3 regions of the Allobosea sp. P1_B10 genome follow, and region 2 is predicted to be linked to each of the others. Evidence: riboswitches for the same ligand, from Rfam matches in the RefSeq annotation. Region 2 holds a riboswitch; each other region holds the start of a gene.
The links. Region 2 has a riboswitch for cobalamin ahead of AC1D2L_RS10030 (CbtB domain-containing protein). Riboswitches for the same ligand answer to the same signal wherever they lie in the genome.

Region 1: linked by a shared signal. The riboswitch ahead of AC1D2L_RS08110 (TonB-dependent receptor plug domain-containing protein) and the one ahead of AC1D2L_RS10030 (CbtB domain-containing protein) in region 2 are both predicted to bind cobalamin.
Region 3: linked by a shared signal. The riboswitch ahead of AC1D2L_RS24805 (TonB-dependent receptor plug domain-containing protein) and the one ahead of AC1D2L_RS10030 (CbtB domain-containing protein) in region 2 are both predicted to bind cobalamin.

Annotation. Positions count from the first base shown of each region.
Region 1 covers NZ_JBFTZP010000003.1:133,933-144,330, reverse strand. The annotation lists gene AC1D2L_RS08145 (ABC transporter substrate-binding protein) at 1-588, opposite strand, end outside; gene AC1D2L_RS08140 (ABC transporter ATP-binding protein) at 585-1,367, opposite strand; gene AC1D2L_RS08135 (ABC transporter permease) at 1,360-2,124, opposite strand; gene AC1D2L_RS08130 (DUF6925 family protein) at 2,215-2,544, opposite strand; gene AC1D2L_RS08125 (ABC transporter ATP-binding protein) at 2,541-3,335, opposite strand; gene AC1D2L_RS08120 (FecCD family ABC transporter permease) at 3,335-4,273, opposite strand; gene AC1D2L_RS08115 (ABC transporter substrate-binding protein) at 4,354-5,247, opposite strand; gene AC1D2L_RS08110 (TonB-dependent receptor plug domain-containing protein) at 5,244-7,175, opposite strand; cobalamin riboswitch at 7,295-7,495, opposite strand; gene AC1D2L_RS08105 (potassium-transporting ATPase subunit F) at 7,778-7,867, shown strand; gene kdpA (potassium-transporting ATPase subunit KdpA) at 7,880-9,568, shown strand; gene kdpB (potassium-transporting ATPase subunit KdpB) at 9,577-10,398, shown strand, end outside.
Region 2 covers NZ_JBFTZP010000003.1:548,062-558,459, forward strand. The annotation lists gene cobN (cobaltochelatase subunit CobN) at 1-2,902, opposite strand, end outside; gene cobW (cobalamin biosynthesis protein CobW) at 2,910-3,947, opposite strand; gene AC1D2L_RS10020 (DUF1636 family protein) at 3,944-4,339, opposite strand; gene AC1D2L_RS10025 (CbtA family protein) at 4,443-5,198, opposite strand; gene AC1D2L_RS10030 (CbtB domain-containing protein) at 5,209-5,385, opposite strand; cobalamin riboswitch at 5,422-5,607, opposite strand; gene cobU (bifunctional adenosylcobinamide kinase/adenosylcobinamide-phosphate guanylyltransferase) at 5,658-6,185, shown strand; gene cobO (cob(I)yrinic acid a,c-diamide adenosyltransferase) at 6,185-6,793, shown strand; gene cbiB (adenosylcobinamide-phosphate synthase CbiB) at 6,797-7,777, opposite strand; gene cobD (threonine-phosphate decarboxylase CobD) at 7,796-8,803, shown strand; gene AC1D2L_RS10055 (D-2-hydroxyacid dehydrogenase) at 8,888-9,859, shown strand; gene AC1D2L_RS10060 (hypothetical protein) at 9,968-10,398, opposite strand, start outside.
Region 3 covers NZ_JBFTZP010000022.1:12,902-23,299, reverse strand. The annotation lists gene AC1D2L_RS24810 (KpsF/GutQ family sugar-phosphate isomerase) at 1-235, opposite strand, end outside; gene AC1D2L_RS24805 (TonB-dependent receptor plug domain-containing protein) at 319-2,250, opposite strand; cobalamin riboswitch at 2,375-2,576, opposite strand; gene AC1D2L_RS24800 (invasion associated locus B family protein) at 2,831-3,553, shown strand; gene AC1D2L_RS24795 (D-glycero-alpha-D-manno-heptose-1,7-bisphosphate 7-phosphatase) at 3,683-4,210, opposite strand; gene AC1D2L_RS24790 (TetR/AcrR family transcriptional regulator) at 4,216-4,836, opposite strand; gene AC1D2L_RS24785 ((2Fe-2S)-binding protein) at 5,036-5,494, shown strand; gene AC1D2L_RS24780 (xanthine dehydrogenase family protein molybdopterin-binding subunit) at 5,498-7,678, shown strand; gene AC1D2L_RS24775 (Isoquinoline 1-oxidoreductase subunit) at 7,678-8,307, shown strand; gene AC1D2L_RS24770 (ABC transporter ATP-binding protein) at 8,363-9,427, opposite strand; gene AC1D2L_RS24765 (ABC transporter permease) at 9,430-10,230, opposite strand; gene AC1D2L_RS24760 (ABC transporter permease) at 10,227-10,398, opposite strand, start outside.

The sequences.
Region 1 (10,398 bases), 410 kb from region 2:
ACCGGCCTTCTCGACCTGGGTGACGCTTGCGCCGGCGAGCGTCGCGACATCGACCTGGCCTGCCAGGAGGGCAGCCCGGGCGGCCGGGAGGTCCATGTTGATGTATTCGACGTCGTTCAGCGACAGCTTCTGGGAAGCCAGCGCCGCGACCAGGAGTTGGTTCAGCACCGTGCCCTTCGGGCCCGCGATCTTCTTGCCCTTGAGATCGGCGATCTTCGCGGGGCCTTCCGCGCGGGTCATCAGGAAATAAGCCTTGGGCGAGCGCGCATAGGCTGCAACCACCTTGAGATCGACCCCGTTGGCCCGGGCGAGGATCGCAGAGGTTCCGCCGAGGACGCTGGCGATATCGATCTCGCCGGCGGCGAGGGCCTGCGTCTGCTGAGCGCCCGACGTGATTTCGGGGTTCTCGACCTTGATCCCGAATTTGGCGAAGGCCTCGTCGAGATAGCCTTTCTCGCGCATCACGATCGAAGGCACGTTGAACGGGGCGGTCACATAGGTCACGCGGACGGTCTTCGGCTTGTCGGCAGCGGCGACGGGGCCGGTCAGCAGCGCGACGGCAAGGCCGAGCGAGGCTAGAAGTTTCATGGTGATGTCTCCTTGACGATGGAAGGCGGACTGGCCGCGTCCGAAAATCCCGGCGCCGATGAGGGCGTGGTCAGATTGGCGAGAATGCGTCGGCGATGACTACTGACCGCGGCGTCGGTCGGGTCGCGAGGAAACGGGAGCTCTACCGGCTCGTAGCCGACCACCCGGCCGCGCTCGAGCTCGAGCACGCGCTCGCCAAGCAGCACCGCCTCCTCGACGTCATGGGTGACGAAGACGATGGTGGCGCGCTTCCGCTGCCAGATGGCGACGAGCTCGTTCTGCATGGCGCGCCGCGTGAAGGCGTCGAGCGCCGCGAAAGGCTCGTCGAGCAGGAGCAGGTCCGGCTCGGTGACGAGCGCGCGCGCGATTGCGACGCGCTGGGCCATGCCGCCCGAGAGTTGGCCGGGCATGGCGTCGGCGAAGGCCGAGAGGCCGACCGTTTCGAGCGCCGCGCGGCTGCGCTTCTCGGCCTCGGCAGCGGGAACGCGGCGGCGCAGGCCGAAGGAGACGTTCCCAAGCGCATCGAGCCAGGGCATCAGCCTGGCCTCCTGGAAGACGACGCCCGTCCGGAAGGGGCCACCGTCGTGACGCACGAGTTCGCCGCTGCTCGGCTGCTCGAGCCCGGCGAGAAGGCGCAACAGGGTTGTCTTGCCGCAGCCGCTGCGCCCGACCACGGTGGTGATCGAGCCCCGCGGGAAGGTGAGATTGACGTCGGCAAGCGCCGTGACATCGCTGTCGCCGAGCCGGAAGCTCTTGCCGAGATGATGGGCCTCAAGCACGGGCCATCTCCAGATCGCCCGCAAGCCAGCGCGCCTTGCGCTCGATGAGGCGTCGCAGCAGCAGATCGCTGGCCAGGCCGAGCACGCCGATCACGAGGATGCCCGCCAGTACAATGTCGGTGCGGGCGAGGTTTTCCGCATCGACGATCATGTAGCCGATGCCAGCGGAGGAGGCGATGAGTTCGGCCCCGACGAGGGCGCGCCAACTATATCCAAGGCCGATCCTCAGGCCGACGACAATGGAGGGCAGTGCCGATGGCAGCACGATGCGCCACATGATCTCGGGCCGGCTGAAGCCGCAGACGGTACCGACATCGATGAGCTTCCGGTCCACCGCCGCGATGCCGCCGCGCACTCCCAGGAAGATCGGGAAGAAGCAGGACAGCACGATGATCCCGACCTTCTGCGCCTCGCCGATGCCGAGCCAGAGGATCAGCAGCGGCATCATCGCCAGCGGTGGGATCTGGCGCAGGAACTCCAAAAGCGGCTCTATCGCGCGGCGAAGCACGATGCTCAGGCTGAACAGCAGCGCGACAGGCACAGCAGCGGCGATCGCGAGCACGTAGCCGGAGGCGACACGCCGGAGGCTGACCAGCGTGTGCTTGGCGAGCGCCCCCGATGCGGCAAGCTCGACCAGCGTCTCGAAGACGGTGCGCGGCGAGGGCAGCAGGAAGGGGCTGACCCAGCCCGACGCACTCGCGAAATGCCAGATCCCCACCGCTGCTAAGAAGACCGCCAGTGTCGGAAGTCGAGGCATTGAACGCGACCGCAAATAAAGAACACGGCGCGCTGTAAACCTCGTGGGAGAAATAGCAAGCGGCCGGCAATTGAATGGAATTATTCTAATTTACTGAAGTTTTGCTTTCCCATGCTGCAGCCACTTATTGGCGCAGACCGAGGGCGGTCGAAACGCTTCGGGCAGGCACAGCGCGACACGGTGGCTCCAGCCCGATCCGATGGCGGATTCCGAGGCGACAAGCGTGACATCCGACAGGTCGCCTAAGGCGATGCCGCCGCGATCGGTCGTCGCCGAGAGGCGGTTTGCCTCGTCACGTATCTGCACCGGCTCTCCGGGCTCGCGCATGAACTCGGCGATCGCGCCGAAGGTGCCGAGGTTCCATTGCGTCTCGGCGGAAACGAGTTGGTCCCTGAGGAGATCGCGGGTCGTCATGCTCATGACCGGGCTCGTTGGGTTGACGGAAGGGGTTGCCAGGGCAGGACGAAACCCTGGCCTGCCTGATGGCTGCGCGCGGTGGTGACGCCGAACACTTCGGCGATGTTCGTATCGCTCAGCACGGTTTCCGGCGGGCCATCGGCGATGATCCGACCTTTGTCGATCAGCACCAGGCGATCGCAGAAACGGCCCGCCAATGTCAGATCGTGCAGGATGACCACCACGCCGGCTCGTGGCGTGACGCTGGCGCGCAGGAGGGTCATGACCTCGAGTTGATGGAGGGGATCGAGCGCCGCCAGCGGCTCGTCGGCGAGCAGCATTGCAGCCTCGACAGCCAACGCACGGGCCAGCAGCACGCGCATGCGCTCGCCGCCGGAGAGGGTCTCGACCGTGCGCCCGCCATACTGCACGACATCGGAGGCCGCCATGGCGCGGGCGACGGCCTCGCGGTCGGCCGCCGTCTGGTCCGCGAAGGGGCGGCGATGCGGTAGCCGGCCGAGCGCGACCAGCGCCTCGACCTGCATCTGCCAGTGCACCGTGCCGCCCTGCGCCAGAAAAGCGATCTGGCGCACGAGCTCGCGCCGGCCGAAGGCAGGCGCAGTACGGCCTTCGTAGAGCACTTGTCCCGCGTCCGGAGCGAGGAGATCGGCCATGGCCTTGAGCAGTGTCGACTTGCCGGCCCCGTTGGGGCCGATCAGCCCGACCAGCTCTCCGGGTCGCAGCTTCAGGTCGATCCCTTGCAGGATCGGCTTGCCACCAAGCCTGACGGTCAGGTTCTTCGCTTCGATCCGCATCAGGCCCCCCGCCGCAAACGATGGATCATGCTGAACAGGACGGGCGCGCCGATCAGGGCGGTGACGACGCCGAGCTTGAGCTCGGGCCTGATCGGCGCCAGCCGCAGCGCCGTATCGGCGGCCAGCGTCAGGATCGCCCCGCCGAGGCCCGAGACGAGCAGGAGCCGGCCCGGTCTGTGGCCGACGAGGGGGCGCAGCAGATGCGGCACGACCAGCCCGACGAAGCCGATCGCGCCCGTCACCGCGACCGCGCTGCCGACGCTCAGCGCCGCGCCGCCAATCAGGCGCGCGCGCAGGCTGGCAAGGTCGAAGCCGAGGCTGCGCGCCGTGTCCTCGCCCAGCGTCATGCCGTCGAGAGCAGGCGCCGTCGACAGGAACAACGCCCAGCCGAGCAGCATAAGCGGCAGCACGAGCCAGACATGGGTCAGGCTTCGATCGGCGAGAGAGCCCATCAGCCAGAAGACGATCTCGAGCGCGGCATAGGGGTTTGGCGCCAGGTTGAGCGCCAGCGCCGTCATCGCGCCGGCAAAGCTGTTGATCGCCACGCCGGCGAGGATCAGCGTCATCGTGCCCGCATTGCGCCCGACGAAGCCGTAGAGCAGCAGCGTCGCCATCGTAGCGCCCGCTATTCCGCCGAGGGGGAGCGCAAGCAGAAAGGCGCCGGCAAAGCCGGAGTAGAACACGATGACGGCCCCGAACGCGGCTGCGCTGGAGATGCCCAGCAGGCCGGGCTCGGCCAGCGGATTGCGCAATAACCCCTGCATGGCCGCACCCGCCATGCCGAGGCTGAAGCCGACCAACGCGCCGAGCAGGGCGCGCGGAAGGCGCAGCTCGACCAGGACGAGAGCGGGCAGCGTCGCGCGGCCGGCGAGCCAGTCGGCCAGGGCAGCGGGCACATCGAGGCTGGCGTAACCGACGGAGATGGAGGCAAGGGCCATGGCGACGACCGCGAGCGCAAGCCCTGCCACCAGCCGCCCATAACCGCCGCGATCCCGGTGGTTTGCGTGGGTCACGGCGCTCACAGCCCGCTCCTGTCGATCTTTGGCGCAAACGATTCGATCAGCAACTCGATCGCATCGATCACGGCAGGGCCCGCGCATGTCCAGAGTTTCGAAGGCATCGCGATGATCCTGAGCCGGTCCCCAAGACGCGCAAGGACCGGGTGCCCCAGTATCTCGTGCGCCAGGGACGGCGGACCGTCGGCCGTCGTGTTCAGGATCAGGATGTCGGCGCCACCGAGCGCGACCGTCTCGAGCGAGATCTGGCCGTAGCTCTCGATGCCGAGTTCGACAGCGAGGTTGACGAAGCCGGCCCGGGTCAGGATTTCGTCTACGAGCGACCTGCGCCCGACGGTGAAGCCATTGGGCCGCAGCACCAGAGCCGTGGCCGGCTTGTCGCCCACGCGCGGCGCTAATCGCGAGAGGCGTGCGTCGATGTCCGCGATCAGAGCCCGTCCGCGTGCGGGTTCGCCCAGGACAGCCGCCATCTCGGCGATCTGGGCACGCATGCCGTCGAGATCCTGCGGTACGCCGAACTCGCGCAGCGGCGCCCCGACGCGCTTCAGCAGGGCAACCGTGCTGCGCGTCGATAAGGCGCCGGCGACGACGAGGTCGGGCTTGAACGACAGCACCTGCTCGACCAGGCCGTGGTTGGCGGGAAACTGGCGGGCCATTTCGGCCCGGTTGGCATTGCGCGGATCCTGCGACAGCCAGGTCACCGAGGCGATGGCCGAGGGATCGGCCAACCGCAGCACCAGTTCGTCCGTGCACATGTTGAGCGAGACGATGCGCTTGGGCTTCGCCGCGCTTTCCAAGGCTACGGCCGGCAGGACGGTGATACCGCCTGCCAGGCCGAGAGCGGCAAGCGCCAGCCCAACCGCTTGCCTGAGGCTCGCGACGGGTGCTGTTCTCACAGGGAGGCCCTCACGCCGGCATAGGCGCTCAGGCTGGGAACAAGAAACCCGACAGGGTTCTCGTAGCGCTTGTCGAACAGGTTATCGACACGCCCGAAGGCCGTGAACCTTTCGGTCAGCTTGTACTCCGCCGCGATATTCACAATCGCCGCGCCTGGTGCGCGCATGCGCGAGATCGAGAAGTCGCGGTTCCCGTCGACGCGCTCGCCGAGATAAAGCAGCGTTGCCGACAGGGTCAGCTTCTCGACCGGAGCCCAGATGGCCGTGAGGCTCGCCTTGTGACGCGGCCGGCGCAGCAGCTCCTGATGCGCAATCTCGTCCTTGGCGATGGTGAAGGTGTAGTCGGCACGGACCTTGAAATGTGACGACACCTCCAGCGCCGCAAAAGCCTCCACACCCTTCGTCGTCGCCTTGCCGACATTGGCGTAGGAGGTACCGGTCCTGTTGGTCGTGATCAGGTTGTCGACATCGTTGTGGAAGTGGGTCGCGCCGAAGCGGAGCCGTTCATTCAGCAGCGGCTGCTCGAAACCGACATCCCAGCCGCGACTTTCCTCCGGTTTGAGGTCGGGATTGCCGTAGAAGGTGAAGGAGGGGCGGTAGTCGACGAAGCGTTCGCTCAGCGTCGGCGCCTTGAAGCCCGTGCCGTAGCTGGCCTTCAGCTTCGTCTCGCTGCCCGGCACGATATAGGCCGGGGCGACGCGATAGGTGGTGTGACCGCCGAATTCGCGATCATTGTCGTAGCGGATGTTCGAGACGAGGAAGAGACGGTCGCTGAAATTCGACTGAAGCTCGACAAAGGCGCCGGTGTTGGCGCTCGACGCCGTGAGCGAACTCGATTTCAGGCGCTCGTCTTCGTGTTGCACACCCATGACCAGCAACTGGCCCTCGGTGAGCTTGAGATCGCCGCGCCAGTCGAATTTCGTGCGCTCGCCCAGATTGGGCGATGGCAGCCCGAGCACTCCCGTCGTGGTTGGCGCACGGTTGGAGCGGTCCTGATTGGTGTAGGCGATGCCGAAGCGGTTGACGAAGCGCCCACCCAGCGGATCCCAGACAACCTCGCCACGGGTGAAGGCCTGCTTGTAGTCCTGACTGGAACGGAAACCGCTCGGCTGGCTCGGCCAGCCGGAATCACCGGTGGAGAGCAGGTAGCCGTCGCTGTAGCGGCCGACCCAGTTGAGGCTCACCGTGTCGGTGAGCGCAAAGCCCAGCCGGGCCGAATAGCTCCAGTTGTCGTAGGAATTGGGATTGATGCGGCGTCCGGCAGGGACGAGGTCGGGCGGCGTCACCGGTGTCGCCTCGGATTTGAAATGGGCGATGCCGAACGCATAGTTGAAGCGATCATCGCCCCCGCTCAGGCCCACCGTCTGGTTGAAGGTGCCATGGGAGCCGCCCTCGACCGAGGCGGTCACCTTTGGCGGCCCGTCGCCGCGCTTGGTCGTCACCGAGATCACGCCGCCGATCGCATTGGCGCCGTAGAGACCGCTCTGCGGGCCGCGCAGAACCTCGATGCGCTCGACGTCGCTGGTCAGCATCGATCCGAAATCGAAGGAACGGTTCGGCGTCGAGGGATCGTTGACCTCGATACCGTCGATCAGCACCTTGACGTGGTTGGAGTTGGTGCCGCGCATGAAGACCGAGGTCTGTCCGCCCGGCCCGCCGGTCTGGACGATGTTCATGCCAGGCACTGTCGCCAGCGCATCGGGCAGCGTGCGGCGCTGCTGGACCTCGAGATCCCGGGCGGTGATCACGGTGACGGAACTGGCGATCTCGCGCGCCGGCGTCGGCGTACCGGTGGCGCTGACGACGAGTTCGTCGAGCTTGATCGGTTCACCCTGCGCGAATGCGGGGCAGGTTGAGAGGGTGGTGCTGGCTGCGAGTACGGACAGGACGAGCGAAAGTCGGCCGCTTGCGGCGCTTGAAGGGATCACGATGGAGACCTCGGGCGGTTAACGTTGTGGCACGTCACCGCGAACGCGATCTCCCGCCCGAGACCTGAGGCCGCGCGCAGTGAACCAGCGATCGAAACACCCCGTTCGAACGTGCTCGCGTGTGACCACGACTGACGGCAGGTCTCCTGGCTCGCGGGTCAGCGCCTTGTCACCGCCTTCCCAGGTCCGAGGTCCCAGTGGCGCGTGGCGATAAGGCTCGCCGCTTACAGTTGCGGGGGCAGCCGCAGCATAGAATGGCAAGCCATCCGCACTGCGTTCCCTTTTGATCCCGTGAGGGAACCGTCGCTTTCACGAGTAGGGCCGAAAAGTGGCGTGGTCAATCGGGCCAATGTGGCGTGGTCGTGTGGACCAGCAGCGCAAGTGCGACGTGCCGCCAGGGGCGCTGCGAGCACTTTACGAGGACTTTACGCCCTGCCGGGCTCTTCGACATGGCGGCCTTACGGGCATCGGCCCTAGCTCCGATCGGACACACGATCGGAGCCTTCCATGATCATCGACACCCTCTTCCTGCTTGGCGGCCTCGGCCTCTTCGGGCTCGCCGGTCTCGCCGTCGCCGCCGCTGACCGGCTGTGAGGCGCATCATGCCCCTCGATATCATCCTCGCGCTGACAGCCGCGGTCGCGCTGCTCGCCTATCTCCTCAAGGCGCTCCTGCGCCCCGAATCCTTCTGAGAGGTCATGCCGATGACCCTCGATCTGATCCAGTTCCTGATCTTCTGCGCGGCGCTGATGCTCGCGGCCTGGCCGCTCGGGCACTATATGGCGCGCGTCTTCACCGGTGAGGCCCGCTTCCTTGCGCCCGTCGAGACCGCGATCCTGGGACTTGCCGGCCAGGCCAAGGCGCAGCCGCAGCGCTGGCAGGTCTATGCCCTGTCCCTGCTCGCCTTCAATGCGGCGGGCTTCGCGCTGCTCTTCCTGATGCTGCGCTTCCAGAACCATCTGCCGCTGAATCCGCAGGGTTTTGACGGCCTCACGGCGCATCTCGCCTTCAACACCGCGATCTCCTTCGTCACCAACACGAACTGGCAGTCCTATGGCGGCGAGACGACGCTCTCCAATCTCAGCCAGATGCTGGGGCTGACGACGCAGAACTTCGTCTCAGCGGCCAGCGGCGCGGCTGTGGCAGCCGCCGTGGCCCGTGGCTTTGCCGCGAGGCAGACGCGGGAGCTCGGCAATTTCTGGGTCGATCTGACGCGCTTCACGCTCTACATCCTGCTGCCGGCCTCGCTGCTGCTGGCGCTGGTGCTAGCTGCAATCGGGCTGCCGCAGACGCTGGCCGGCTCCTTCGATGCAACGACGCTCGAAGGCGCGAAGCAGAGCATCGCGCTGGGCCCGGTCGCCAGCCAGATCGCCATCAAGCAGCTCGGCACCAATGGCGGCGGCTTCTTCAACGTCAATTCGGCGCATCCCTTCGAAAACCCCTCGGCACTGAGCAATCTGCTGACCACAATCTCGATCCTGCTGATCCCGGTCGCCTTCTGCTTCACCTATGGCCGCCTTGTCGGTGATCGCCGGCAGGGACGGGCCCTGTTCGCGGCCATGGCCGTGCTCTTCCTCGTCGGCTTCGCCGCGATCTATGGCGCGGAGCGCATGGGTAACCCGCTGCATGTCGGCTTGGTCGAAGGCGCCGGCAACATGGAGGGCAAGGAGGTTCGCTTCCGACTGCTGGCCTCGACGCTCTGGGCTGCCGCGACGACCGCGGCCTCCAACGGCTCGGTCAATGCGATGCTGGATTCCTTCACGCCGCTTGGCGGTCTCGTCGCCATGCTCAACATGCAGCTTGGCGAGGTGGTTTTTGGCGGCGTCGGCGTCGGGCTCACCGGCATGCTGCTTTTCGTCATCATCACGGTCTTCCTGGCCGGGCTGATGGTCGGGCGGACGCCGGAATATCTCGGCAAGAAGATCGAGGCGCGCGAAATCAAGCTCGCGGCGCTCACCTTGCTGGTGATGCCGCTCGGCATCCTGGTGCTGGCGTCAATCGCCATCGTGACGGGCTACGGCCAGAGTGCGGTGCAGGATGCAGGGCCCCACGGGCTGTCGGAACTGCTCTACGCCTACACCTCCGCGACCGGAAACAATGGCTCGGCTTTCGCCGGATTCACCGCCAATACCCCCTGGCACAACACCGTCCTGGGCATCGCGATGATGCTCGGCCGCTTCGGCTACATCATCCCGATCCTGGCGATCGCCGGCAGCCTGGCGGCCAAGCGTCCCGCAGTCGAGACAGCAGGCACCTTCCCGACCCATGGCCCGCTCTTCGTGACCCTGCTGGTCGCGACGATCCTGATCGTCGGCGCTTTGACCTTCCTTCCCGTCCTCGCCCTCGGCCCGATCGCAGAGCATGTCTCGATCGTCGCCGGGCAGAGCTTCTAGAGGCCCTTATGAGCAAGCACGCTCCCGCCGAGATGGGCCTGTTTTCGCCCGTCATCATCAGGCCCGCGATCCTGCAGGCCTTCCGCAAGCTCGATCCGCGCAGTCTGGCGCGCAATCCGGTGATATTCTCGACCGCGCTGGTCTCGGTGCTGGCGACCGCTCTGGTCGTTCGCGAGGGCCTGGCCGGCGGCCCGGTCTTCTGGATCGGCCTCCAGATCGCGATCTGGCTCTGGTTCACAATCCTGTTCGCCAATTTCGCGGAGGCGGTCGCCGAAGGGCGCGGAAAAGCACGCGCCGATGCCTTTCGCGCGACGCGCTCCTCGGCTCTGGCCAAGGTGCTGGTCGATCCCGCCAACCGTGTCGTCTACGGCACCAAGGAGGTCGAGCTGATCGAGCCCGGCGAGGTCATCCTCGTCGAGGCCGGCGACACGGTCCCCACCGATGGCGAGATCATCGAGGGCGTGGCCTCCGTCGACGAGAGCGCGATCACCGGTGAATCCGCGCCAGTGATCCGCGAATCCGGCGGCGACCGATCGTCGGTGACAGGAGGCACGCGGCTGGTCTCGGATTGGCTCGTGGTTCGCGTTACGGCGCGGCAGGGCGAAACCTTCCTGGACCGGATGATTGCGCTGGTCGAGGGCGCCAAGCGCCAGAAGACGCCCAACGAGATCGCGCTCGACATCCTGCTGGCGGCGCTGACGCTGGTGTTCCTCTTCGTCGTGGTGACGCTGCCCTTCTTCGCCTCGTGGTCGGGCACGACGCTGCCGGTGATCTATCTCGCGGCCCTGTTCGTCACGCTGATCCCGACGACCATAGGCGGGCTGCTCTCG
Region 2 (10,398 bases):
CGGTATCGCTGACGTGGATGAAGGCGTCGGCCGCGGCGATGCGGGGCGCAAAACCGGCATCGGGCGTCGCGGCGCCCTCAGGCCCGCCATAGGCATGGCTCGATGCCGCGAGATAGGCCTGGCCAAGCTCGGCGCGCGTCGCCCAGTCGCCATCGAGCGCCCGGTCGGCCATGGCCGCGCCATAGCGGCCCGGCGCTGCCCCAAAAATCCGCGCGGGCGCCTCGCCGCGGCGGCGTGCGGCGGCGGGTTCGTTCCAGTCGTCGCTTTCGTCGAGCGCGGCGACGGCCCGGCCGGCGGCGTCGAGCTGGGCGATTTGGCTCGGAAACGTATCGCGAAAGGCGCCCGAGATCCGTACCGTCACGTCCAGCCGTGGATGCGCCAGCTTGGGTTGCGGCGTGATCGCGAAGCCGGTGACGCGGGTCGAGGCGTCGTCCCAGAGCGGCGTGACGCCCATCAGAGCCAACGCATGCGCGATATCCTCGCCGCCCGAGCGCAGGGTTGGGGAGGCCCAAAGGTCCATCACGATCCGGCGCGGATAGTCGCCGTGATCCTGGAGATGCCGCGCGATCACGGCCTGCGCCGCCAGCGCCCCCAATCGCGCCGCGGCCCGTGTCGGGATCGCGCGCGGATCGAGTGTAGAGAGGTTGCGCCCGGTCGGCAGCACGTCGAGCCGGCCGCGATGCGGCGAACCGGCGGGACCCGGCGGAATGAAGCGACCGTCCAGCGCGCGCAGCAGGTTCGTGCGCTCGGCCAGCGACGAGACCCGATCGTGCGCCGCGTGCCCAAAAACGTGAAGGCCGTCGCGAAAAGGCAGCTCGGTGATGTCGCAGAGCTGCGCGTCGAGCCGGGTCAGCGCCTCGCTCATGTCGAGATCGGGCGTGACGCCGCAGGCCTGCGCCAGCCCGCTCGCCTGCGCACGGTCGCGGATCTCGCTGGCGACGATCGCGGCGCGGCGCGGGTCCATCAGCTGCGCCTGCTGGAACTCCTCGACGAGATCGCGCAGCAGCGCGACTTCACCGCCAGCGCCCGTGTCCGCCAACTGCGGCGGCAGATGGCCGAGCGTGATCGCCGAAAGCCGACGCTTGGCGGGCGCGGCCTCGCCGGGATCGTCGACCACATAGGGGTAGATCACCGGCAGGCCCTGCGTGATCAGGCGCGGCCAGCAGGCGGCCGAGAGCGCAACGGCCTTGCCCGGCAGCCATTCCGTCGTGCCATGCGTGCCGAGATGGATCAGCGCGTCGACGCCAAGCACCGCGCGCAGGCCGCAATAGAAGGCGAGATAGGCGTGGCCGGGCGGTGCGTCGGGATCGTGATAGCGGGCCTTGCGGTCGGGACTGGGATCGCGCGGCGGCTGCAGGGCGATGATGAGATGGCCGTCGGCGACGATGCGGAAGCGGAAGGCGCCGTCAGCGAAGGCGGCGTCTGTCTCCGGCCCACCATGGGCTGCGTGGAGGGCGTCGCGGGCGCCGGAAGAGATGGTCGCGAGCCAGGCCTTGTAGGTCGCGAGCGAGACCGCGAAATCGGCCGGGCCGGCAGTGAGCGCCTGCATCAACCGCTGGCCGTCGCCGTCATTGCGAGCGGAGCGAAGCAATCCAGCGTCGAGGGGGGCATCCAGGATTGCTTCGCTCCGCTCGCAATGACGAGGGGAGATGGCGTATCCCGCCTCCGTCAGCAATTCGCGGATGGTCAGCACGCTCGCCGGGGTATCGAGGCCGACCGCGAAGCCGGCGCGGCCGCCGCGAGCGGGATAGTCCGACATCACCAAAGCGAGCTTGCGCTGTGCGGGCGGCTTGGCGGCAAGCGCGATCCAGCCCGAGGCGAGATCGGCCAATGCCGCAATGCCGTCAGCTTCGGGCACCAGGTGGCGAGCCGCCAATCCCGTCGCGGCGTCGGCGGTTTCCGCCTTGAAGGCCACGGGGATGGCCCCGAGCCGTCCGTCGAACTCCGGCAGCGCCACCTGCATGGCGAGGTCGACAGCTGACAGTCCGCGTGGCGACGCCTCCCAAGCCTCGCGGGCGCTGCCGACCGGGACAGCCTGGAGCACCGGACAGTCAGCGGCGTCGAGTACGAAATCCGCACCGTCGCGGGCCGAGAAGGCGGTGGTCGTGATCATGAGCGCAGGCTTGCGGGCCGCGATCAGGGCGACAAGTTCGCTGGCGACAGCGGGGTCCTTCAGGCTGGTGAGGGCTAGAACCAATGGCGCGTGGCCGCGTGCCGCGAGCGCCGCAGCGATGGCCTCGCCCATGGCGGTATCGCCTGCGCTGACGCCCGAGCGGTAGACGAGGACGGGAATGAGAGCCCGATCGGAGGGGAGTTTGGCCAGGGCCTCGCACCACGGGAGAGGGGTGGCGGCTTCCCCGAGAGCAAAAAGGGCGGGGAGCGGGATGGGTGGCGTCGCGTCGCTTGCATGGGTGTCGTCGCCTCCAATCGCGCCGGCCACGAGCGCCAGCAGGCGCCGCATATTTTCGGCCCCGCCTCCCGCATGGAAGTAGCCGAGCAACTCGCTTGCCAGCGCTGGAGCAACCGTGCCGTACGCCGCCAGCCGGTCATCGGGCCGATCGTCGCCCGGCAGCACCGCGAGCGCCACGCCTTCGCGCCGGCAGGCCTGTGCCAGCTGCTCGACGCCATAGCGCCAATAGTCGAGCCCGCCGAGGCAGCGCACCAGCACGAACCGGCTTTTCGCCACCGTCGTCTCGATCAGGACATCGACCGAGAGCGGATGCTTGAGCTGGCGCAGCGACGCCAGCCTCACGCTGAGGCCATTGCCCTCCGCGGCCGCTGCCAGCGCCGACAGGTCGCTGTCGGCAAAGGACAAGACCAGCACATCTCCCGGCGGCAAGGCGAGGTCGACGGCGTCTTCGCCGTCGTCGAGCCTGATCTCGCTGGTCGGGAGGAGGTGCATGGTCGGCTCAGCCCGCGAGAGCCGCTTCGACCCCGGCGCGGTCAAATCCCTTGAGGCCGATCACGACGAGCCGGCCGTTGCGGGCTTCACCCTCGGCCCAGGCGCGGTCGAAATGATGACCGATACGCCGGCCGACGCCCTGCACGACGAGCCGCATCGGCTTGCCCGGCACGGCGGCAAAGCCCTTGAGGCGTAGCACGCCCTCGGCTTCGGCGGCCTTCGCGACGCGCGCCGACAGCACCTCGGGCGAAAGCCCTTCCGGCAGCGGCAGGGAGACCGAGTCGAAATCGTCGTGATCGTGATCCTCGCCCTCGCCGTGATGCGAGGGGCGGCCAGCGAGATCGTCCTCTGCTGCTGCTGAGAGCCCGATCACCAGCGCCGGCTCGACCTTGCCATGGCTGGTCTCGACGATCTTGATCGCCTTTGGCAGGTGCGCGGCGATCTCGGCCTTGACCCGCGCGCGGCCGGCTTCGTCGACGAGATCGCTCTTGTTGAGCAGGATCAGGTCGGCGCAGAGGATCTGGTCCTCAAAAACCTCCTCGAGCGGGTTGTCGTGTTCGACCGAAGCATCCTGAGCGCGCTGCGCAGCCAGCGCCTCGGGATCGTCGGCGAACTGGCCCTCGGCCACCGCCGGCCCGTCGACGACCGCGATCACGCCGTCGACGGTGACCCTGCTGCGGATCGCCGGCCAGTTGAAGGCGGTGACGAGCGGCTTGGGCAAAGCGAGGCCCGAGGTCTCGATCAGGATGTGTTCGGGCGGATTGGGGCGGTTCAGCAGCTTTTCGAGCGCCGGCACGAAATCATCGGCCACCGTGCAGCAGATGCAGCCATTGGGCAGCTCGACGACATCCTCGTCGCTGCAGCCGGCGATGCCGCAGCCCTTGAGGAATTCGCCGTCGAAGCCGAGATCGCCGAACTCGTTGACCAGCACGGCCAGGCGTTTGCCGCCGGCATTTTCGAGCAGGTGACGGACGAGCGTGGTCTTTCCGGCCCCCAGAAAGCCGGTGACGATGGTGCAGGGCACTTTGGCGAGGGTCGCGGTCATGATGTCGATCCTTGTTCGCGCGGCGGCATCGGCGGCACGCGCGCGACCACGCCCTTGCGGAAGCAGGCGGGTCGTTCTTTCCAGGGAATGATGCCGTTGGCGCTGGCGGCAAAACGCTGCGCGGCGTCGACGATATCGTCGAGATGGGTTTGGCTATCGAGGTCGCCGATCAGGTAGGTCCATTTGCCGTCGGCGACGAAGGCGAGCGTGCAGGGCCGCTTGCAGACCGACAGGCATTCGACGGCCTGCACGGTGATGCCGTCGGACGCTTCGAGGCGTTCGCTCAGCGCCGTGGCGAGGCCGAGGCCTGGCTGGTCATAGCCCTCTGCCAGGTCTTCGCGCACGCGTCGGCAGACGGTGCAGACATGGATGGTCAGGTCGTGTCGCGACATGGGTCGCCTCCCTCGCGAAACCCAGGGCAACCGGGTACCGGTCGCCGGGGCATGCGAGCGCAAAAGGGGTCGAGCGCGCTCCGCCTCGGGAGCGCGCGAGGCGTCAGGCCCTGGCTGCGCGACGTGTCGCCCAGGGCCAGAGCACGCCGACGGCCAGGCCCGTGACCAGCCAGAGCGCGGCCTGCACCACCAGCGAAAGTGCCGTGAAATGCGCCGCGATCTCGGCTGGAACCTTGCTTTCGGGCGCGACCGGATGCGGTGCGCCGATCACATGCGGGGCGACGATGGCGAGCACGGCGAGCGCCCTGAGCCAGGGCGCATCCATGCGCAGGAAGACGAACAGCCCGCCTGCGGTGGCCAGCGCCGTCGCGATCCACCAGATCTGTCGATGCAGGAGTTCAGCAGCAGCGCTGCCAGGCAGTTCCGGCGCCAGGCCTGCCGCAGGCATCAGCCCGAAGGCGAGAAAGCCGCAAGCGGCCCAGACAAGCGCCCGCCGGTCATCGATCGTCTCGTTGGCCGCGATCATGCCGCCGAGTAGCAGCCCCGCGAACCCGATCGCGGTGGCGACGGTGACCAGAGCGGTGAAGGCGGCGCGCTGGAAACCGTCCTGCGGCTTCCATTCGGCATGCTCATGGCCGGGCGCATCTCGGCCGGGGCCATGGGCCAGGATGATGCGAGCCTCGCCCGCAAAGATCTGCCCGCCGAAAGCGGCATGGGAGGGCGCCTGCGCCCGCATCGCCGTCTCATAGCTTTCTGCCTTGAGGATCAGCGGTGTGGTGGTGACGTGCTGGAGCGCGGCGATGATGAGCCCAGCCAGAAGCCCGGCCAGAAGACTGACCGTGAGTACGCGATTGACCATGACAATCCCCTCAATGGCAGGGGAAGGCGATGGCGTGGCGCGTATCGTGGGCGGCGTTGTGAACGCTGCTCGAATGCGCGAAGCCGACCGTGAAGATCAGTACGCTGCCGAGCAGCAGGGCGGTGATGGCGGCTTTGGCGCGTTCCGAGACGCTGGCCTGGGCCTGGATCGAGGTGGTTGTATTCATACTGGTCTCCTGGCCGCCCCGCCGGCGCCCTGTTGGATTGCGGATCTGATGACGGCAGGTCTCCTGGCTCGCGGATCAAGACATCTTGCGCCGCCTTCCCGGGATCGCTCCCAGTGGCAGATGGCGAAAGACTCACCGCTTACAGTTGCGGGGGCAGCCGCGGTATCGCACCGCGTTCCCTTTTCACCCCGTCTCCGGGGCACCGTCGGTTGCGAGTATTAGCCATGCGGGCTGTGCTGTGCAATGGACCGGCGCATAATCCCTGGCAGCAGATGATGGCGGGCGCTTTGGCATTTTCTGATCTCACCCTCGTCCTCGGTGGCGCACGCTCCGGCAAGAGCCGCTATGCCGAGGCGCTGATCGAGGCGCAGCCCGCGCCCTGGACCTATATCGCGACCGCGCAGGCCTATGATGACGAGATGGCCGCGCGCATCGCCGAGCATCGCGCCAGGCGCTCGGACGACTGGGTCACGCGCGATGCCCCGCTTGCCCTGCCGGACGCGATCCGCGCGGTCGCGCCCGGGCAGCCGATCCTGGTCGACTGCCTGACGCTCTGGCTGACCAACCTGATCCTGGCTGAGCATGACACGGGCGAGGCCGGCCGCGAGCTGATCGCCGCCTGCAAGGCGGCCTCGGCGCCCATCGTGCTGGTCTCCAACGAGGTCGGTCTCGGCATCGTCCCCGACAATGCGCTGGCCCGCAGATTCCGCGACGAGGCCGGGCGTCTCCACCAGAACCTTGCGGCGCAGGCGGCCAGCGTGGTCTTCATGGTCGCGGGGCTGCCGATGAAGGTGAAATGATGGGCAACGACGAGGACGCCGCGCGTCACAAGGCCAAGATGAAAAAGCGCAAGGCGGTGCAGGACGCCGAGGTGGCGGCCAAGACGATCGAGAAGGGCCTGCTGATCGTCAACACCGGTCCCGGCAAGGGCAAGTCGACGGCGGCCTTCGGGCTGATGCTGCGCGCGCTCGGCCATGGCTGGCGCGTCGGCGTGGTGCAATTCATCAAGGGCGCCTGGGAGACCGGCGAGCGCAAAGCGCTCGGGGCCTTCGGCGACCAGATCGTCTGGCACAGCATGGGTGAGGGCTTTACCTGGGAGACGCAGGACAAGGCGCGTGACATCGCCGCCGCGACCCGCGCCTTCGAGAAGGCCAAAGAGCTGATGGCCGACGAGACGATCCGGCTGGTCGTGCTCGACGAGCTCAACATAGCCCTGCGCTACGATTACCTGCCGTTGGCCGAGGTGGTGGCGGTGCTCAGCGCCCGCCGCAGCGACCTGCACATCGTCGTCACCGGCCGCAACGCCAAGCCGGAGCTGATCGAGGCCGCCGATCTCGTCACCGAGATGACGCTGGTGAAGCACCATTTCGCGGCCGGCGTGAAGGCGCAGGTCGGGATCGAGTTCTGAGCCTCAGGCCAGCAACGCGATCGCCGTGCCGAGTGCGGCAAACCCCCAGAGCAGCAAGCAGGCCGTGCGGTAGAGCCTCAGGGCCCGCCTGATATCGCCGGCATTGGCCTGCGCGCGACCGTCGCCCATCCAGCCATCCTCGACGCGCACGGCCCCGTAGATGCGTGGCCCCGCCAGCCGGAGACCCAGCGCTCCAGCCATGGCGGCCTCGGGCCAGCCGGCATTGGGCGAGCGGTGCTGGCCCGCATCGCGCCGGACCGCGCGCGCCGCACCGGCGGCATCCGCCTCGCGGTCGAGTGAGGCGGCGGCGATCAGCAGCAGCGCGGTCAGCCGGGATGCCGGCAGGTTGACGAGATCGTCGAGCCGCGCCGAGGCCCAGCCGAAGGCGAGATGGCGCGGCGTCTTGTGGCCGATCATCGAATCGGCGGTATTGATCGCCTTGTAGAGCGCGATCCCCGGCAAGCCGCCGACGCCGAGCCAGAATGCGGGCGCCACGATGCCGTCCGAAAAATTCTCCGACAGGCTCTCGATCGCGGCGCGCGCCACGCCGGCCTCGTCGAGAACCTCGGGGTTACGGCCGACGATCATCGAGACTGCCTTGCGCCCCTCGTCGAGCCCGCCTTGCTCGAGCCCGGACGCGACGCGCGCGACATGCTCGTGCAGGCTGCGCTGTGCGAGTAGCGTCGAGGCCATGACCGCCAAGGGCAGCAGGCCGAGCGGGCCGAGCATCCGGCACAGCGCACTCAGCGCGAGCGCGACCCCGAGCGTGACCGCCAGCAGGATGGCGAGCGCGCCGACACCCGCCGCCTTGCGCCATGCGAAAGAGGCCTGCTCGCGATTGAAGCTGCGATCGAGCAGGCCGATCAGCGCGCCGAGCCAGGTGACGGGATGGCCGATCCCCGCATACAAGCGCGTGGGATAGCCGAGCGCAGCCTCGATCACGAGCGCGGCGAGCAGCAAGGGCAGGGTCTCGGATGGGCTCATGCGGTGCGGGGACGATTCATGGTTTCAGGCGAAATCTGGCACGGCGGCGATCTCGCCAAGGCGCAGGCGCTGTTTCCCGACGCGCCAAAACCCTGGATCGATCTCTCCACCGGGATCAATCCCGTCTCCTACCCGCTCCCGCCGCTGCCGTTAAGCCTGTGGCAGCGTCTTCCCAGCGCCGCGGACGAGGCTGCCTTACTGAGCGCGGCGCGCACGGCCTACCGGGTGCCTGAGCTTGCCGGCATCGTCGCCGCGCCGGGCACGCAGATCCTGATCGAACTGCTGCCGCGAATTGCGCCGCCGGGATCCGTCGCTGTGCTGGGGCCGACCTATGCCGAGCACGAGGCCTCCTGGCGCAAGGCCGAGCGGGACGTCCGGGCGATCCGCGACCTCGACGATATCGGCGACGCCAGGGTGGTTGTGCTGGTCAACCCCAATAACCCCGACGGCCGCGTCGTCTCGGTTGATCGTCTCGTGAAGCTCGCCGCGACACTGGCCGCCCGCAACGGCCTGCTGGTGGTCGACGAGGCCTTTGCCGATTTCACGCCGGCCATGAGCCTTGTGCCCGCGCTGCCCGCCAGCACGATGGTGCTGCGTTCCTTCGGCAAGACCTTTGGGCTCGCGGGTTTGCGAGTAGGCTTTGCCGTCGGCGCGGCGGAGCTGACGGCACGGATACGCGCTGCGCTTGGGCCCTGGGCGGTGGCCGGGCCGGCACTGGCGATTGCAGCTCGGGCGCTCGCGGACGATGCGTGGCTGGCCGGTGCGGCGCAGCAAAGCAGCGATGGCGCCGCGCGCCTCGATGCTGCGCTTGCCGCGCATGGCAGGATCGTTGGCGGCACCGCGCTGTTTCGCTTGCTCGAAAGCCATCAGGCGCCGGCGCTCTTCGCCCATCTCGGTCACCACGGCATCTATGTCCGGCACTTCCAGCATGACGTGACATGGCTGCGCTTCGGCCTCCCAGGCGATGCCGCCGCCTGGGCCCGGCTGGACGCTGCACTGGATGCCTTCGCCCCCGCGGCCGCATGAGACTTGCATGCGCGCAGCGCCGGGACAGCGCGAGCCCGTGCCGATACAGTCCCGCGCCCTGACATGCCGAGGAATCAGACGCCCATGCCAAACCTGCCCGCCGAGAAGGACCTGACGGTCGGTTTCGCCCACCAAGCCTACGACCTGCAGGCTGAATTCGAGACGCGCGGTTTCAAGACCAACAACGTCACGGTCCGCTCGGTCGACGAACTCAAGGCGCGCGCGAGCGAGTTCGACGTGCTCGTCGTCTCGATGCTCTGGCGCAACGAGGTCATCCCCACGGCCTCGCGCCTGCGCTTCATCCAGTCGGTCAGCGCCGGCACGGACCAGTTCGACAAGGCGGCCCTGGCCGCGGCAGGCGTTCGTCTCGCCAGCGCCCAAGGCGGCAATGAGCGCGCCGTCTCCGAACATGCCATGGCCCTGATGCTGGGCCTGACGCGCCAGCTCCACCTCGCCCGCGACCACCAGACCGCCAAGCATTGGCGCCCGATGATCGCCGACCGCACCGTTCGCGAGGACGAACTCGGTGGCAAGACGCTCGTCATCGTCGGCCTCGGTCGCATCGGCCTGCGGTTGGCCGCTCTGGCCTCGGCCTTCGGCATGCGCGTCATCGGCGTGCGCCGCCAGACGCAGCCCCAGCCCAATGTCGAGACCATCTTGCCGCCCGATCGCCTGCTCGAGGCCATGGCCCAGGCTGATATCGTCGCGCTGTGCTGCCCGCTGACCCCCGAGACCGAGGGCCTGATCGACGCGCGGGCGCTGGCCGCGATGAAGCCGACCGCCCTGCTGGTCAATGTCGCGCGCGGAAAAGTCGTCGATGAGGAGGCGCTGATTGCCTGCCTCCGGGAGGGCCGCATTGCCGGCGCCGGTCTCGACTGCTTCCATGAGGAGCCGATGCCGCCAACCTCGCCGCTCTGGGGCATGCCGCAGGTCATCGTGACACCGCACAGCGCAGGCGAGACCCGCTTCTATGAGGCCAACATCATCGATCTCCTGAGCGAAAATCTCGGCCGTCTGTTGAAGGGCGAGACCGAGCTGCGCAACCAGATCGTCTGAGCCTTCCACACGAGGAGAGCCGTCATCCCGGGCGACCGCACGGAACCCGGGATGACGGCGAGCATTGGAAGAAGTCGCGCCAACGGAGCGGGCTGTCGCCTTCGGGCCTTAGGGCCGCGGGCTGTGCTCGCGCCACCAGCGTCGGACGTCGTCGCGCAGCGCGATCGCGGATCGGTAGGCCGAGCTGGTCCTGATCCAGGCCAGCGCCGTGTCGCGCAGGCGGGCCAGCAGCGTCATCGTCCAGTTCAGCCAGCCATAGGTCAGCAGCTTGTCACGGCCTGCATGGTAGATACGCTCGACGACGATGAAGCTGAACAGATGGGCGACGCCCAACATGATGATCCCCGCCTTGACGCGTCCGTCCGCGATCAGGAACAGCCCGCCGATCTTCGCGGGCTCGGCGATCGCGAAGGGGATGGCGAGCAGCAACAGAATGCCCAGTCGCGGCATCCGCGCGATCGCCAACTCCATGCGCGCGACGATCCGCAGCGACGCGATCGCGTCGACCAACGGCCGGTAGAGCGGTCTCAGCAGCTCGT
Region 3 (10,398 bases), on a different contig from region 2:
CGGCGATCTTGCGCCCGATATGGCCGCTCTTGCCCATGCCCGTGACGATGACGCGGCCCGACGCCTGGACGATGCTTTCGACCGCGCGCTCGAAGGCCTGGCCCAGCGGTCCGCCCTGCAGGGTCTCGCGCATCCGCGCGAGGCCCCTGATCTCGATGTCGACGGTGCGCAGGGCCGTGGCGAGAACCTCGCCGGCGGGCGCTGGCGTGGCGTGAAAGGCTTCGATGGCTGACATGGGCGTCCCTGGTGCTATGCAGCAATCATAGTCCCGCGACGCCCCATCGCCAAATTTCGGCCGCGCGTGAAATTGGCGCGGCCTTACAGTTGCGCCCTCAGGCCGGCATAGGCGCTCAGGCCCGGGACGAGATAGCCGACGGGGTTTTCGAAGCGCTTGTCGAAGAGATTATCGACGTGCCCGAAGGCGGTGAGTTTTTCGCTGAGCTTGTATTCAGCCGCGATATTCACGATCGCGGCGCCCGGCGCCCGCATCCGCGCGACCGAGAAGTCCCGGCTGGCGTCGATGCGTTCACCGAGATAGAGCAGCGTCGCCGACAGCGTCAGCTTCTCGACCGGCAGCCAGGTCGCGGTCAGGCTGGCCTTGTGGCGAGGCCGGCGCAGCAGCTCCTGATGCGCGATCTCGTCCCTGGCGATGGTGAAGGTGTAGTCGCCGCGGACCTTGAACCGGGGGGACAGTTCCACCGCCGCGAAGGCTTCGACGCCCTTGGTCATCGCCTTGCCGACATTGGCGTAGGAGTTCCCGGCGGCGTTGACGTTGATCAGGTTCTCGATGTCGTTGTGAAAATAGGTCGCGCCGAAACGGACCCGATCATTCAAGAGCGGCTGTTCGAAGCCGACATCCCAGCCGCGATTTTCCTCGGGCTTGAGGTCGGGGTTGCCGAAGAAGTCGAAGGCCGGACGAGAATCGCTGAAGCGCTGGCTCAGAGTCGGCGCCTTGAAGCCGGTGCCGTAGCTCGCCTTCAGCTTGGTCTCGGTCCCCGGCACGATATAGGCCGGGGCGACGCGGTAGGTGGTGTGCCCACCGAACTCCTGGTCGTTGTCGTAGCGGATGTTCGACACCAGGAAGAGCCGGTCGCTGAAATTCGACTGCAGTTCGAGGAAAGCGCCGGTGTTACCGTTCGAGGCCGTGAGCGCGTCCGACCGCAGGCGCTCGGTCTCGTGCTGCACACCCATGACCAGCAGATGGCTCTCGGTGAGCTTGAGATCGCCGCGCCAGTCGAATTTGGTACGCTCGCCCAGGTTGCGGGAGGGGAAGCCGAGCAGGCCGGCGGCGTCGGGTGCGCGGCTCGAACGGTCCTGATTGGTGTAGCCGATGCCGAAGCGGTTGACGAAGCGACCGCCGAGCGGGTCCCAGACCAACTCGCCACGCGTAAAAGCCTGCTTGTAGTTATCGCTGGATCGGAAGCCGTCGGGCAGGCTCGGCCAGCCGGAATCGCTCGTGGAGAGCAGGTAACCGTCGCTGTAGCGACCCACCCAGTTGAGGCTCACCGTGTCGGTGAGCGCAAAGCCCAGCCGGGCCGAATAGCTCCAGTTGTCGTAGCTGTTGGCGTTGCGGCGGCGGCCGGCCGGGACGAGATCGCGCGGGGTCACCGGTGTCGCCTCGGATTTGAAATGGGCGATGCCGAAGGCGTAGTTGAGGCGATCGTCGCCGCCGCTGAGGCCCACGGCCTGGTTGAATGTGCCGTAGGAACCGGCTTCGACGGAGGCCGTCATTTTCGGCGGGCCTTCGCCTCGCTTGCTGGTCAGCGAGATCACGCCGCCCATCGCATCGGCGCCGTAAAGCCCGCTCTGGGGGCCGCGCAGAACCTCGATGCGCTCGATGTCGTTGGTCAGCATCGAGCCGAAATCGAAAGCGCGGTTCGGCGAGGCGGGATCGTTCACCTCGATTCCGTCGACGAGCACCTTGACGTGGTTGGAGCTGGTGCCGCGCATGAAGACCGAGGTCTGGCCACCGGGGCCGCCATTCTGGACGATGTTGAGGCCAGGCACGGTCGCCAGCGCGTCGGGCACCGTGCGGCGCTGCTGGATCTCGAGATCCCGGGCGGTGATCACGGTGACCGAGCTGGCGATCTCGCGGGCCGGCGTCGGCGTGCCGGTGGCGCTGACCACGAGCTCATCGAGCCTGATCGGCTCGGACTGCGCCAGGGCGGCAACGGGCGACAGCGCCGTGCCGGCCGCCAGAACGGACAGGAGAAGCGGGATATGACCGCGCGCGGCGCTGAGAGGGATCACGGTTTGGACCTCGGGCAGTAACGTTGTGGCACGTCACCGCGAACGAGATGTCCCTGACCTCAACCCCGCGAGAGGTCCTGCTCAGGACAACCACCCATCGGCACACCCCGGCCCATGTCTTCGCGTGTGACCACGACTGACGGCAGGTCTCCTGGCTCGCGGGTCAGTGCCGTGTCACCGCCTTCCCAGGTCCGAGGTCCCAGTGGCCTATCGTGACAAGACTCGCCGCTTACAGTTGCGGGGGCAGCCGCAGCGTAGAATGGAAAAACCATCCGTACTGCGTTCCCTTTTGATCCCGTGAGGGAACCGTCGCCCTCACGCCTAGGGCGGAAACCCGGTGGGGTCAATTGCCGCCACATGGCCACGGCAGGCACGCGCCGCCGCGGTCTCGGCGACGACCAGATTGGAATCCGTTTAAATCATTGAGTTTGCGCGGCAATCCGGCTTGATTTATCGATGCGCCGAAACGCCGTGAACGCGCGGCCGGTGCCGCCAGGCGAGAGCCGCTTCCAGGTGGGAACGGCAGCGTCAGGAACCGGGATGCGCTGGCCACGCCCGCATCCGCCATGAGAAGAGAGCCATGATCCGTACCCTTCGCCGCCTTCCCCTCGCTTTCGCCATGGCGCTCTGCTGTGGCCTCGCCCTGTCGAGCCCGGTGCGGGCCCAGGCCGAGGACGCCACGGAACAGGCCGACGAAGCCCCCGCCGCCAAGCCAGACACGGTGCGCCGCGCACCGGCAAAGCCTGCGCCCCGCCCTGCCGCGAAGCCGCCGGCGCGCCCCGCGCCCATCGCCCAGGCTCCACAGGCCCCCGGAGCGGTCACCGCCGGCCAGCCCGCCCCCTCGACCGCCAGCCTGCCCAATGGCGCCAGCGCCATCACCGAGAACTTCGGTGACTGGACCGTCGAGTGCCGGATCACGGATGGCCGCAAGCTCTGCGCGCTGGCGCAGTCGCAGGGCAACACCCAGACCAACCAGCGCGTCTTCGCCATCGAACTGCGCCCGCCGCAGGATGGCCGCACCGAAGGCACGATCCTGATGCCCTTCGGGATGAAGCTCGACAATGGCGCCGTGCTCCGGCTCGACGACAAGGACCTCGGCCAGGGCCTGCGCTTCTCGACCTGCTATCCGCAGGGTTGCCTGCTGCCGATCTCGTTCCCGACGGTCGCGACCGATGCGATGAAGACGGGCAAGACGCTGACCGCGGCGGCGCTCAACCTCTCCAATGGCGACCCGATCGCCTTCAACATCTCCCTGAACGGCTTTGCCGCAGCGCTCGCCCGCATCAGCCAGCTCGGCAACTAGCGCTCTTTTTAGAGGCGCCAATCGTCATTGCGAGCGAAGCGAAGCAATCCCGGTCGATCTGTCGCTGCTGGATTGCTTCGCTTCGCTCGCAATGACGGACCGGCCAGAAACGACGCCGAGCGCCGGTGCTCAGGCCAGGAGACGTGCAACGAAATCGGCGAGATTGCCGCCCGTGAAAAGGTGGCCGGGGAGTCCCGCCGCTTCCGCCGCGGCCAGATCGCTCGGTTTGTCGCCGATGACGAAGGAGCCGGACGGCTCGACCGGCCAGCACGCCATCAGATCGAGGATCATGCCCGGGCGCGGCTTGCGCCAGTCGCTGTCGCGGCGATACGCGGGGACGACGCCATCGGGATGATCGGGAGAGAAGCGGAAATCGTCGATCCGCGCGCCCGCTGCAGCCGCCTGCGCGCGCATCACCTCGTGCAGGACGACGACGGCGGCCTCGTCGAAATAGCCCCGCGCCACGCCCGACTGGTTAGTGATCACGAAACACAGATAGCCGCTGCGGTTGACCAGGGCGATCGCGTCGAGCGCGCCCTCGGTCCAGCGGAGATCGGCCGGCCTGTGGAGATAGCCGATATCGACGTTGAGCACGCCGTCGCGATCGAAGAACACAGCGGGACGGTGCGTGGCGGTCTCGCCGGAACGGGGGATCATGGACATCACGCCGTGATTGCGGCCGCAAACACCGAAGCGATCCCATCGAGCCGGCGGGCATAGTCGTCGCCGCTTGGCGCGACACCGGACTTGGCGCCGGTCGCCGCGAAGGCCAGGCCCGCGATCCAGCCATCGGCATCGACCGACGCCCGGGCCAGCGTGATCTCGCCCTGCGCCTGCGCCTCCGAAAGCAGCCGGCTCGCGAATTCGGCGAATGTCCGCTCGAAGGCCTGAAGCTCGCGCGCCGCCACCGTCGCCATCACGGCCTTGAGCTCGACGAGATGCTCGCCTGTGCCGAAACTCGCATAAGCCTGGCCGAAATGGGCCTTGAGCAGGGCCGGCAGCCGCTCCGCGAACGGCGCGCGCATCGCCATGACCTCACGGCAACGTGCTTCGACGCGGCGGCCGAGCAGGTCCAGCATGGCCCGGAATACGTCGTCCTTGCCCTTGAAGTGGAGGTAAAGGGTCGCCTTGGCGAGCCCTGCCTCCCTGGCGATGTCGTCCATCGAGCTGCGCTTGTAGCCATAGCGGGCGAACAACCGCAGCGCCGCATCGGCGATCTGGTCGACGCGGGCATTTGCGTCATCGGGAGGAGGAGCGCTGGAACTTCCGCTGGCGTCAGTCATTGGCACTTTGGCAGTCTTGACAAAATCCAAACTACGCGCGACCATCCTAGATATACTCAAATCGTCTATTTAGTCCAGCCGCGCGACCCAGGGCTACGGATCCATCGCCCGCCATCTGATATGTCAGATCGGGCCTTCGAGGGCGAGCCTCGATCCGCACCACGGTTGCGCGCTGGTCATGCCAGCATCGGAGGCAATCATGGTCGCTCTGAAGGTCAACGGGACGACGCATAACGTCGATGTCGATGACGATACGCCTTTGCTCTGGGCCCTCCGCGACAACCTCGCCCTCACCGGTACCAAGTTCGGTTGCGGGATCGCGCAATGCGGTGCCTGCACGGTCTTCGTCGACGGCCAGGCGCTGCGCTCCTGCGTGACGCCGGTTTCGGCGATCGGCACCAGCGAAATCACCACCATCGAGGGGCTCTCCGGCAAGGAAGCCGACGCGGTTCAGGCCGCCTGGACCGCCCGCGACGTGCCGCAATGCGGCTATTGCCAGTCCGGTCAGGTGATGAGCGCGATCGCGCTGCTCAAGGAAAACCGCAAGCCCAGCGATCGCGACATCGATCTCGCGATGAACGGCAACATCTGCCGCTGCGCGACCTATGTCCGCATCCGTGCCGCCATCCATGACGCCGCCCGCGCGCTGGAGATCTGACCCATGACCGCACATGATCCCAACCTCTCCCGTCGCGCGCTGCTGAAGGGCGCGAGCGCCCTGGTCATCGGCTTCAGCCTGCCTCTCAACGCCCGCGCGCAATCGGGCGCCGCAGCCGGCTTCCGGCCCGGCGGCAATGCCGCCTTCGCGCCCAACGCCTTCATCCGCGTCGCGGCCGACGACACCGTGACCGTGATCGTCAAGCATATCGAGTTCGGCCAGGGCCCGTTCACCGGTCTGGCCACCCTGGCAGCCGAGGAGATGGACGCCGCCTGGAGCCAGATGCGGGCCGAGCACGCACCGGCCGACGTCACGCTCTACGCCAATCTCGCGCTCGGCGTTCAAGGCACCGGCGGCTCGACCGCCATCGCCAACAGCTGGGACCAGATGCGCAAGGCCGGCGCCGCCGCGCGCGCCATGCTCGTCCAGGCGGCAGCCGAGGCCTGGAAGGTCCCGGCCGGCGAGATCAAGGTCGAGGCGGGCGTGATCAGCCACGCCTCCGGCAAGAGCGGCCGCTTTGGCGAATTCGCCGAGGCCGCCGCGAAGCTCGCCGTTCCCGAGAACCCGCCGTTGAAGGCGGCGTCGGACTACCGCCTGATCGGCAAGGAGGGCGCTGTGAAGCGCCTCGACAGCGCCGACAAGGTCCGCGGCAAGGCGCAGTTCACCATCGATATCCATGCGCCCAACATGCTGACGGTCGTCGTGGCGCGCTCGCCACGCTTCGGTGGCAAGGTCGCGAGCTTCGATGCCGCGGAAGCGCTCAAGGTCAGGGGCGTCGTCGACGTCAAGCAGATCGGCTCCGGGGTCGCGGTCTATGCCAACGGCATGTGGCCGGCGCTGAAGGGCCGCGAGGCGCTCAAGGTCACATGGGACGACAGCGAAGCCGAGAAGCGCGGCAGCGCCGAGCTGATCGCCGAATATCGCCGGCTTGCCCGCCAGCCGGGCACGGTCGCGGGCAGTCATGGCGACGCCGAGGCGGCGCTTGGCAAGGCCGAGCGCGTGATCGAGGCCGAGTTCGTCTTTCCCTATCTGGCGCATGCGCCGATGGAGCCGCTCGACGGCTATCTCGAATGGGACGGCGAAAAGGCCCATGCCCGCTTCGGCAGCCAGTTCCAGACCACCGAGCACCAGACCATCGCGGGGATCCTGGGCCTCGCCCCCGAGAAGGTGCATCTCGAGACCATGCTCGCCGGCGGCAGCTTCGGCCGGCGCGCGCAGGTCAGCCAGCATCTCGCCGCCGAGCTGGCCATGGCCGCGAAGGCCATCGGCCCCAACCGGCCGGTCAAGGTGGTCTGGACCCGCGAGGACGATCTCGCGGGCGGCAATTACCGCCCGCTCTTCGTGCACCGACTTCGGGGCGCGGTGAAGGACGGCAAGATCACTGCCTGGTCGAACACCGTGGTCGGCCAGTCCTTCTTCCTCGGAACGCCCTTCGAATCCTTCGTCGTGAAGAACGGCATCGATGCGACCTCGGTCGAGGGCGCCAACGAGATCTTCTACGAGGTGCCCGATTTCCGCTGCGAGGTGCATAATCCCAAGGTCGGCGTGCCTACATTGTGGTGGCGTTCGGTGGGCCATACCCATACCGGCTATGCGGTCGAGTGCTTTGTCGACGAACTGCTCCAGGCGGCAGGCCAGGACCCGCTGCAGGGCCGCCTTGCGCTGATGGGTGACAAGCACCCGCGCGCCGCGGGCGTGCTCAAGGCCGTCGGCGAGCTCGCCAACTGGAAGGGTTCGGCGCCGGTCGATGGGCGGGCGCGGGGGATCGCGGTGGTCGAGAGCTTCAACTCCTTCGTCGCCCAGATCGCCGAAGTCTCGATCGGTCCTGACGGTGAGCCCAAGATCCACAAGGTCTGGTGCGCGGTGGATTGCGGCGTCGCGGTCAATCCCGACGTGATCCGCGCACAGATGGAGGGCGGCATCGGCTTCGGGCTTGGGCATGCGCTCTATAGCGAGATCACGCTCGACCAGGGCCGTCCGGTGCAGACCAACTTCCACGAGTACCGTTCGCTGCGGATCCAGGAAATGCCCGAGGTCGAGGTCACGATCATCGCCTCGACCGAGAAGCCGACCGGCGTGGGCGAGCCCGGCGTGCCCCCCATCGGCCCGGCCGTCGCCAATGCGCTGGCGGCCCTCGGACATGGCCGGCCCCGCCAGCTGCCGATGCAGGGAGGCACCGTCTGATGAGCAGGACCCTCGTTCTCGCAGCCGCTGCGGCATTCACCGTCAGCGTCGCTGGCAGTGCGCTCACTTGGGCACAGACGGCAAGCCCGTCAGCGCCGGGCGGCTCCAGCCTGCGTCCCGCCGCCAGCTTCGCCTCGATCGCCAACCCGCGCGACCGCTCGGTCGCGCTGTTCAACGAGATGGGAAAGGTGCTGACGCATCCGCGCTGCATGAACTGCCATCCCGCGACCGAGCGGCCACGGCAGGGCGACCTGCGCAAGCTCCACGAGCCGCTCGTGGTGCGCGGCAAGGACGGACACGGCGCGCCGGGCCTGCATTGCGCGACCTGTCATGGCAAGGAGAACTACGATCCCGCCCGCGTGCCCGGCGATGGCCACTGGGCCCTGGCCCCGGCCTCGATGGCCTGGGAGGGCAAGGGCCTGGCGCAAATCTGCGAACAGCTGAAAGACCAGAACCGCAACGGCAGCCGCGATGTCGCCGCGCTGATCAAGCACGTCACGACCGACACGCTGGTTCTGTGGGGTTGGAAGCCCGGCAAGGGTCGCGAGCCCGCCCCCGGCTCGGCTGCAGAATTCGGCGCGCTGATGCAGGCTTGGGGCGATAGCGGCGCTGCCTGCCCGGCGTCCTAGGGGCTCAGACAGCCGCTGGACGACCTTGCCGGCGGCGGGCACGGCACGTGCCGCGTCAGAGTGCAAACAGGCGGACGCGTTCGACGATCGGCAGCAGGCCGACCTGTTCGCCGGGCGCGAGGCGACGGCTGGCTTCCGGCGTCGCTGCACAGGTCACGACCGTTCCGTCCGCCAGGCGCGTGTGAACATAGACCGTCGCACCCTGGTAGGAGACCGCGTCGACCTGCGCCTTCAGCGCACCCGCAGCGCCAGGATCGACCAGTTGGATCGCCTCGGGACGCAGCAGCACGGTCGCCTTGCTTCCGGGCGTCAGGGCAGCCTTGCCCTGAAGCACCTGCACGGACACGCCGGCATCCAGCATGATCGAGAGCGTCTGGCCCTCGCTGCCGACGATACGACCGGGCAGGAAATTCGCACGGCCGATGAACTCCGCGACGAAGCGGTTGGCGGGGTTCTCGTAGATCTCGCTGGCGCTGCCGATCTGCTGGAGTTCGCCGTCCTTCATCACCGCGATGGTATCGGCGATGCTCATCGCCTCGCTTTGATCATGGGTCACGAAGATCGAGGTCAGGCCGGAATCACGCTGCAGGCGCGACAATTCGAGGCCGGTGCCCTCGCGCAGCTTGGCGTCGAGATTCGAGAAGGGCTCGTCGAGCAGCAGGATCGACGGGTTGATCACCAAAGCGCGCGCCACAGCGACGCGCTGCTGCTGGCCGCCCGAGAGTTGGCGCGGCAGGCGATCGGCGAGCCCCGAGAGCTTGAGCTTGTCGAGCATGGCGGTGACGCGCTGCTCGCGCTCCGCCCGGGCGACGCCCCGCCGGCGCAGGCCGAAGGCGACGTTCTCGGCCGCACTGAGATGCGGGAACAGCGCATAGCTCTGGAAGACGAGGCCGGTGTCGCGCTTATGCGCCGGCAACCGCGTGATCTCGCGCTCGCCGACATGAATCGAGCCCGCCGTCGGCTCGATGAAGCCGGCGACCATCCGCAGGGTCGTGGTCTTGCCGCAACCCGATGGGCCCAGCAGTGCCAGCATCTTGCCCTGCGGAATCGTCACGCTGAGGCCGGCGACGGCGACGGCGCTGCCATAGGTCTTGCGCAGCTGTCGAAGCGCGATGTCCATCGTCAATCCCGTTGCTGCCTGAGCGCGCTCAGGAGGTGGTAGAGCACCATCACCGCGAAGGTTGCGATGATGAGAAGGCCTGACACGGCGGCGACCGAGGGGTCGAAGCCGAGCTGCACGGCCGAGTAGATCGTCACGGGCAGGGTCGGCGTGCCGGGCTCCGCGAGGAACAGGGCGAGCACGACCTCGTCGAACGAGGTGATGAAGGCGAGCACGGTGCCGGCGACGATGCCGGGCCGAACCACCGGCAGAACCACCAGAAAGAAGGTCTGGAACGGTGTCGCGCCGAGATTGCGGGCGGCTTCCTCGAGCGAACGGTCGAAGCGGCGTAGCACCGGCAGAGAGACCCTGAGCACATAGGGCGTGCAGACCACGACATGCGCCGCGATCAGCCGCCAGGGCCCGCTGAGCAGGCCTGTCCGCGTGAAGAGCAGCGTCAGGCCGACGGCGAGCACGAGGGTCGGCAGGATCAGGGGCGACAGGAACATCGCCTCGAGCACGCGCCGGCCGGGAAACTCGTAGCGCGTCAGCGCATAGGCGCAGGCGATGCCGATGGCGCAGGCGATCACGGCGCTGGCGACCGCGATCCGCAGGCTCACCACGAGCGCGCTGAGATAGCGCGTGTCGTTGAGCGCGGCCTGGTACCATTTCAGGGTCAGCCCCTGCGGCGGGAAGGCGAGGTAGCCCGTCGCGCCAAGCGGCGCGATCACCACGACCAGAATCGGCAACAGCAGATAGGCAAAGGCGAGGGAGCACAGGACCAGCAAAGCCAGCCCGAGCGGAGAGCGCCAGGATATCGTCATGTCCGTGCCTCGGCCTTTTCGCGGCCCTCGACCAGTGCGCCATAGGCCAGCGACAGGCCCAGCACGGTGACCAGGAGGATCGTGGCGAGTGTCGCGCCAAAGGGCCAGTCGAGGAGTTCGACCGTCTGCTCGTAGATCGCCGTCGCCATGACGTTGGCCCGGGCGCCG